DNA from 2 places in the Streptomyces cyclosori genome. Region 1 is predicted to be linked to the other one. Evidence: riboswitches for the same ligand, from Rfam matches in the RefSeq annotation. Region 1 holds a riboswitch; the other holds the start of a gene.
The links. A riboswitch is a leader RNA that binds a small molecule or an ion and turns the genes downstream of it on or off. The one in region 1 is predicted to bind S-adenosylmethionine.
Positions count from the first base shown of each region.

Region 1 (4,135 bases):
CTGCCCCTTGGGGGTATCGGGCAGCCGGAGAACCCAGCCCAGCCCCAGGCTTCCAGGGGCGCGGGGAACTGCGCGAGAAGCGACCACGGCCCGCAGACGACAGCGGGTCCCCAGGGGCGCGAGGAACCGCGCGACCAGCCCACCACCGGCCCGCAGACGAAGACCGGGCCCATAGGGGGCGCGGGGAACTGCGCGAAGAGCGACCACGGTCCGCAGACGAACGGGGTTTTAGGGGGCGCGGGGAACTGCGCGAGCAACCCACCACCGGGCCACAGACGAAACACCGGCCCAGAAGGGGCGCGGGCAACCCACCACCGGCCCGCAGACGAACTCCCGGCCCCGAAAGCGGCGCGGGCACCCCGCCCCCGGCCCGTCGGCGAACCCCGGGCCCGAGGCCGCCGCCCGGAAAGGGGCTACTGGGGCCCGGCCACAGTCACACCGCGGGGACGCAGCGGCCGCCCTCGGTCCGGTAGGACCACTTCGCACCGCCCCGCACCAACTCCCGGACCGCCCCCACAAACCGATCCACGTGCTCATCGGGCGTCCCCGCCCCAAAGCTGACCCGGATCGCGTTCAGGGACCGCTCCCCCTGCTCCCCCTCGGGCGCCCCGCACTCCCCCTGCTCCTGCGGCGCCCCGCCGAGCAGCGTCCGCACCAGCGGGTGCGCGCAGAACAGACCGTCCCGCACCCCGATCCCGTACTCCGCCGACAGCGCCGCCGCGAAGTGCGAGCTGTTCCACCCGTCCACCACGAACGAGATCACGCCCACCCGGGGCGCGTCGTCGCCGAACAGGGACAGCACCCGGACCTCCGGCACCTCCGCCAGCCCCTCGCGCACCTTGGCGATCAGGTGCCGCTCGCGCTCGACCAGGCCCTCGAAGCCCGCCTCGGTGAGCGCCTTGCAGGCGGACGCGATGGCGTACACGCCGATCACGTTCGGGGACCCGGCCTCGTGGCGGGCGGCCGTGGTGTGCCACTCGACGTCCACCCCGCCGTCCGCGCGCCGCGCGACCTTGCGGGAGGCGCCGCCGCCCGCCAGGTACGGCTCGGACTCGCGCAGCCAGTCCGCCCGCCCCGCGAGCACGCCCGAGCCGAACGGCGCGTACAGCTTGTGCCCGGAGAAGGCGATCCAGTCGACGTCCAACTCCCGTACGGAGACGGGGTGGTGGGGCGCCAGCTGCGCCGCGTCGAGCACGATGCGCGCGCCGTGCGCGTGGGCCGCCGCCGTGAGCTCCCGTACGGGCCAGAGCTCACCCGTGACGTTGGAGGCGCCGGTGACGCAGACGAGCGCGGGCCCGTACGGCTCGCGGTCGGCGAGGGCGCGCTCCAGCGTCGCCACGGCCTCCCCCGGGGTGCGCGGCGCGTTGAGGTAGGTCACCCGGGCGTCGCGCCACGGCAGCAGCGAGGCGTGGTGCTCGGTCTCGAAGACGAAGACCTGGCAGTCGGCCGGGACCACCTGGGCGAGCAGGTTGAGGGAGTCCGTCGTCGAGCGGGTGAAGACGACCTCGTCACCGGGCCGGCAGTCGAGGAACTCGGCGACCGTGGCCCGGCTGTTCTCGAAGAGGTCGGTGGAGAGCTGGGAGAGGTAGCCCGCGCCCCGGTGCACGCTGCCGTAGTACGGGGCGTACGCGGCCACGTCGTCCCAGACCCGCTGGAGGGCGGGGGCGCTCGCCGCGTAGTCGAGGGCCGCGTAGGTCACCTCGCCGCCGGTGACCAGCGGCACGGTGACGTCCCGGCCGAGCACCGGCAGCGGGGCGGCGCAGCAGGGCTCCTCGGCGCAGGCGGAGGCGGCGGGGGCAGCAGCGGGGGCGGGGACGGCGGAAGCGGCGGAGGCGGTGGCGACGGAGGCGTTCGGGTGTGCGGACATGGCGGTATCTCCCGGCAGGACAAGGCGAATTGACTGTGAGGGCCCCGCACGGCGACCGGAACGGACGTGGCGCGCACGGGGGTTGGCCTCGACGCGGGACGAAGGAACCCGCGGAGGTGTACAGAAAGAGGGGCCGAAGGCCCTATCGCATTCGCTTGCTCACGAGACTGCTCCCTTGAGGACCAGGACCCCAGGGACGCGCCACTCACGAAGATGAGTGCGCAGGGGTCCGCGCTTGCCGCAGACCTTGTTGTCTGCGGCCTGGTCTTCACCCGGGGCACCCCGCCACGGACGGAGGGTTGCCGGACAGCGGGCCGGGGCCGTAGTCGCTGTCACTCATGACCTTGGAAAGCATCCTGCCATACGTCCGCGTACGCGCAAGGCGCGGTCCGGATGCCGGACTGCGCCTTGCGTCACACTTCGGGGCCGGACGGCCCGTTCTCCCGGTCCCGCTCGGGCCCGGACGGCCCGTTCCGCCGGGTCCTACGCGTTGCTGGCGGCCACCCACCGCTCCAGGGCCCGCCGGGCCGCCCCGGAGTCGATCGCCTCGGCGGCTCTGGCGATCTGGGCGGAGATCTGCTCCACCAGGGTGCCCCCGCCCCGCTCCAGGGCCACCAGGGCCGCCGCGGCGTTCAGCAGCACCGCGTCCCGCACCGGCCCCGTCTCGCCGGCGAGCAGCCGCCGGGCCACGTCCGCGTTGTACGAGGCGTCGGCGCCGCGCAGCGCCTCCACCGGCACCAGGTCGATGCCGACGTCCCGCGGGTCGAACGCCTCCTCGCGCACGGCCCCGTCCCGCACCACCCACACCCGGGAGGTCGCGGTGGTGGTGAGCTCGTCGAGGCCGTCGTCGCCGCGGAAGACCAGGGCGCTGGAGCCGCGTTCGGCGAGCACGCCCGCCACGATCGGGGCGATCCGGGCGTCCGCGACACCGGTGGCCTGGGAGGTGACCCGGGCCGGATTGGTCAGCGGGCCGAGGAAGTTGAAGGTCGTGCGGATGCCGAGCTCGCGGCGCGCGGCGGCCACGTACCGCAGGGCGGGGTGGAACTTCACCGCGAAACAGAAGGTGATGCCCGCCTCGTCGGCGACCTCGACCACCCGGCGGGGCGTGAGGTCGAGGTTGACGCCGAGCTTCTCCAGGACGTCGGAGGCGCCGCTGGCCGAGGAGGCGGCCCGGTTGCCGTGCTTGACGACCTTGGCGCCGGTGCCGGCCACCACGATGGAGGACATGGTGGAGATGTTGACGGTCTTGGCGCCGTCGCCGCCGGTGCCGACGATGTCCACGGTCCGGCCGGGGACCTCGATCAGGTTGGCGTGCCGGTACATCGCGCGGACCATGCCGCTGATCTCGGTGACGGTCTCGCCCTTGGCCCGCAGGGCCACCACGAAGGCGGCGATCTGCGCGTCGGTCGCCTCGCCGCGCATGATGCGGTCCATCGCCCAGGCGGTGGCGTCGGCGCTCTGGTCGGCGCCGCTGAGCAGAGCGTCCAGTACGCCCGGCCAGGAGTAGGCCGCCACGCTGTCGCCGCCTGCCGGGGTCACAACGTTCATGGTCCGCTCCTGGGTCCATCGACGGATAAGGGTTCCGGGAACACCCTATCCAGCCCCGGAGACGGCGAAGGGCCCCGTCCACGCGGTGGACGGGGCCCTGTGCTGTGTGGCGTACAGCGGTCTCGCTGGTGAGGGATCAGTGGTGGCCGTGGCCGCTGGTGATCTCCTCGTACTCCTCAACGGTCGGCTTGGCGATCTGGCTCTGCTCGCCGTAGTAACCCTTGTGGATCTTGACGCGCAGCTTCTCCAGGCGGGAGACCTTGCGCTTGACACCGTTCTCGTCGACCGCCGCGGGCAGCTCGTGCGGACGGGTCTGCTCGTGCGCGGTGAGCCGGTACAGCTCACCCTCCGAGAGCGGCTCGTGCACCTCGATGAACTCACCGTGCGGCAGCCGCTTGATGACGCCGGTCTCGCGACCGTGCAGCACCTTCTCGGCGTCCCGGCGCTGGAGGCCCAGGCAGATCCGCTTGGTGATGATGAAGGCGATGACCGGGCCGGCGAAGAACGCGATCCGGACGAACCAGGTGATGGCGTTCAGCGACAGGTGGAAGTTGGTCGCCCACAGGTCGTTTCCACCACCGACCAGCATCACCATGTACGCGGTGATCCAGGCCACGCCGATACCGGTGCGGACCGGGGCGTTGCGCGGACGGTCGGCGATGTGGTGCTCGCGGGTGTCCTTGGTGATCCACGCCTCGATGAACGGGTACGCGGCGATCG
Region 1 is NZ_CP163520.1:5,739,945-5,744,079, reverse strand. It holds gene AB5J87_RS25410 (aminotransferase class V-fold PLP-dependent enzyme) at 434-1,867, opposite strand; SAM riboswitch class IV at 2,094-2,211, opposite strand; gene trpD (anthranilate phosphoribosyltransferase) at 2,351-3,415, opposite strand; gene AB5J87_RS25400 (cytochrome bc complex cytochrome b subunit) at 3,552-4,135, opposite strand, start outside.

Region 2 (4,135 bases), 1.3 Mb from region 1:
CATCGGGTTGGCACCGGCGGCCACGTTGCGCAGGCCCTCGCGCACCAGCGCCTGGGCGAGGACGGTCGCGGTGGTCGTACCGTCACCGGCGACGTCGTCCGTCTTCTTGGCGACTTCCTTGACCAGCTCGGCGCCGATCTTCTCGTACGGGTCCTCGAGCTCGATCTCCTTGGCGATGGAGACACCATCGTTGGTGATCGTGGGGGCGCCCCACTTCTTCTCAAGGACGACGTTGCGACCCTTGGGGCCAAGGGTGACCTTGACGGCGTCGGCGAGCTGGTTCATGCCGCGCTCCAGGCCGCGCCGGGCCTCCTCGTCGAACGCGATGATCTTGGCCATGTGAAGTGGTCCTCCCGGACAGGGGTGGATTGCTCCGGATCGAGGAGGCGCCCGCGACGGACGGCCTGCGCGCCTTGTGGTTCCTTCCCACGCGGCTCGCGGACCTCACCGACCCGATCCAAGTTCTGTCACTCTCACTCGGAGAGTGCTAAGCCCAATGATTAGCACTCGACCCAGGAGAGTGCAAGGCCGTCCCACCGACCCGGCCGGGTCCCGGACGCCCCGGCGGGGCCGTCGGCGGGGGTCCGGACACACACGTGGGGCCCGCATCCATTTACAGAGGATGCGGGCCCCACGTGCGTGAGTGCGTCGGTGGTCGATCGCGCCGAGATCAGCTTGCGGCGAGCTTGACCATGTCCGCCTGCGGACCCTTCTGGCCCTGCGAGATCTCGAACTCGACTCGCTGACCTTCTTCAAGGGTGCGGTAGCCGTCCATCTGGATCGCGCTGTAGTGGACGAAAACATCCGCACCACCGTCGACCGCGATGAAGCCGTACCCCTTCTCCGCGTTGAACCACTTGACGGTGCCCTGAGCCATGCCTAACTCCCCTATTACTGGCCCTTGCACGGAGCCGCACTTCGCGGACCCGGGTCAGACCTCCACCCTCCGACAGGAGAGGGTGTGCGCCGGAACGCGTCGACCGCGGCTGAATGTATCTGCCCAACTGCCCTCTGCAACAGGTCAATCGGACGAGAATTCAGGGCAGGGGGGAAGAGCGGAATGCCGCGAAATTCAGCATTCCGGGGCAAGTCGGGCCGGGCAAAGCGCACTTAAGGCGCAATATGCTCGAACACTTTGACTGCTTCTCGACGCCGGTTCGTCGCGTTCTCATATGCATGCGGCACGCACAACGAAGGGGACTTCCCCACTGTACCGCGCTCAACCACACTGAATTGCCCCCTCCGCTTAGCTTGCGGAGGGGGCAATTCAGGTAACGCAGCGTATCTTCCGGGGCCCTTGGGGCGCGTCGGATCAGCCGCCGGCGACGGCCGGGATGATCGAGACCCCGGCGCCGTCCGGCGTGGCCGTCTGCAGGCCCTGCTCGAAGCGGACGTCGTCGTCGTTCACGTACACGTTGACGAAGCGGCGCAGCTTGCCCTGGTCGTCCAGGACCCGGGCGGCGATGCCGGTGTGGTTCTTCTCCAGGTCGGCGATGACCTCGGCGAGGGTGGCCCCCTCGGCCGCGACCTCGGCGGCGCCGCCGGTGTACGTACGGAGGATGGTGGGGATGCGGACGTTGACGCTCATGTCTTCTGCCTTCCGTGCTTCCGGAGCGGTGGGTCAGCCGGCCAGGCCGGCGTCGCGGAACGCGTCCAGGCTCGGGCGGATGGTCGCGGTCGGTCCAGTGGTCGGCGCCACCGCGTCGAGGGTCTTGAGGCCGTCGCCCGTGTTGAGGACGACGGTGGTCAGGGCCGGGTCGAGCAGGCCGTTCTCGATGAGCTTCCGGGTGACGCCGACGGTCACGCCGCCCGCCGTCTCGGCGAAGATGCCCTCGGTCCGGGCCAGCAGCTTGATCGCGTCGACGACCTGCTCGTCGTCGACGTCCTCGACCGCGCCGCCGGTGCGCCGCGCGATGTCCAGGACGTACGGGCCGTCCGCCGGGTTCCCGATCGCCAGCGACTTGGCGATGGTGTTCGGCTTCTGCGGGCGGACCACGTCGTGCCCGGCCTTGAAGGCGGTGGAGACCGGCGAGCAGCCCTCGGCCTGGGCGCCGAAGATCTTGTACGGCTTGTCCTCGACCAGACCCAGCTTGACGAGCTCCTGGAGACCCTTGTCGATCTTGGTGAGCTGCGAGCCCGAGGCGATCGGGATGACGATCTGGTCGGGCAGCCGCCAGCCGAGCTGCTCGCAGATCTCGTACGCCAGGGTCTTGGAGCCCTCGCCGTAGTACGGGCGCAGATTGACGTTGACGAAGCCCCAGCCCTCGCCGAGCGGGTCGCCGATGAGCTCCGAGCAGAAGCGGTTGACGTCGTCGTAGTTGCCCTCGATGCCGACCAGCTCGCCGCCGTAGACCGCGGCCATGACGACCTTGCCCTGCTCCAGGTCGTGCGGGATGAACACGCAGGAGCGGAAGCCGGCGCGGGCGGCGGCGGCGCCGACGGCGCCCGCGAGGTTGCCGGTGGAGGAGCAGGAGAGCGTGGTGAAGCCGAAGGCGCGGGCGGCCTCGACGGCGATCGCGACGACGCGGTCCTTGAAGGAGTGCGTCGGGTTGCCGGAGTCGTCCTTCACGTACAGGCCGCCGGTGACACCCAGCTCGCGGGCGAGGTTGTCGGCCTTGACGAGCTTGGTGAATCCGGGATTCAGGTTGGGCTTTTCAGCCACATTGGCCGGAACGGGCAGCAGGGGCGCATAGCGCCAGATGTTCTCCGGGCCCGCTTCGATGCGCTTGCGGAGCGCCTCGGGGTCACCCGTGGGAAGGTCGTACGCGACTTCGAGCGGGCCGAAACACAGGGCGCAGGCGAAGATCGGGCCGAGGTCGAACCGCTCGCCGCATTCCCGGCAGGAAAGCGCGACGGCGGGACCGAGATTCACGGTGGTGGTGGCGTTGCTGACGGTGTGCACAGCCATGATGGCGAGGCCCTTTCTCCTCATCTTCCCCATGGCGCATTTCGCCATGAGACGGAATTGGCACCTTCCCCACCGATACCTCGCGGTCGGCAGGAGGGTTGCCGGGACTTCAACGGGCCGTTCCCTCAGTCCCTCTGGATGAGCGCTGTGGCACTGGGTCCGGGACCCAGGCGTTTGTTCGCGCGACGACCCCCGACATGCGACGGCCATCCGCGTTGTTCAAGACTGTAACCGAAGGCGCGGACGGTTGAGATAGTCGTCCGAACCGCGAGATGGATCACATCAGGACCGCTACGAGGAGGCCCGGGCCCGTGTTGGAAGAGGTGGAGCGCTGGCTGAGCAGGCGTTCCTGGTCGGCCGCCGACCGTCCGCTGGACGCGGTCATGGCCGCCAAGCGCCGTACCGCCACCACGGTCAGCGTGGTCCTGCCCGCGCTCGACGAGGAGGCCACGGTCGGTGACATCGTGGCCGCGATCCGGCGCGCGCTGATGAGCGACGCCGTGCCGCTGGTGGACGAGCTGGTGGTGGTCGACTCCGGCTCCACCGACCGCACCGCCGAGGTCGCCGAGAAGGCCGGTGCCCGGGTGGTGCACCGGGACGCGATCCTGCCCCGGCTGCCCGCGCTGCCCGGCAAGGGCGAGGTGCTGTGGCGGTCGCTGCTGGTCACCACGGGTGACGTCGTCTGCTTCATCGACGCGGACCTGAAGGACTTCGACCCCGGCTTCGTCTCGGGGATCGTCGGCCCGCTGCTGACCGATCCGGACGTGGACTTCGTCAAGGCGATGTACGACCGGCCGTTCGGCGACTCCCCCGGTCAGGGCGGGCGGGTCACCGAACTCGTGGCCCGGCCGCTGCTCAATCTGCACTGGCCGCAGCTGGCCGGCTTCGTGCAGCCGCTCGGCGGCGAGTACGCGGCCCGCCGCACGCTGCTGGAGCGGCTCCCCTTCCCCGTCGGTTACGGAGTGGAGCTGGGGCTGCTGGTGGACGCGCTGCACACGGTGGGCCTGGACGCGCTGGCCCAGGTGGACGTGGGCGTGCGCAAACACCGCCACCAGGACGGGCAGGCGCTCGGCCGGATGGCCGCGGCGATCTACCGCACGGCCCAACTGCGGCTCTCCCGCGCCCACTTGGTCCGCCCCTCGCTGACCCAGTTCGAACGCGGCGAGGACGGCTTCGTGCCGCGCACGTACGCGGTGGACACCGAGGAACGGCCCCCGATGCGCGAGA
Region 2 is NZ_CP163520.1:4,392,422-4,396,556, reverse strand. It holds gene groL (chaperonin GroEL) at 1-339, opposite strand, end outside; gene AB5J87_RS19660 (cold-shock protein) at 671-877, opposite strand; gene AB5J87_RS19655 (MoaD/ThiS family protein) at 1,313-1,588, opposite strand; gene thrC (threonine synthase) at 1,622-2,908, opposite strand; SAM riboswitch class I at 2,926-3,053, opposite strand; gene AB5J87_RS19645 (glucosyl-3-phosphoglycerate synthase) at 3,220-4,135, shown strand, end outside.
Region 2: linked by a shared signal. The riboswitch ahead of thrC (threonine synthase) and the one ahead of AB5J87_RS25410 (aminotransferase class V-fold PLP-dependent enzyme) in region 1 are both predicted to bind S-adenosylmethionine.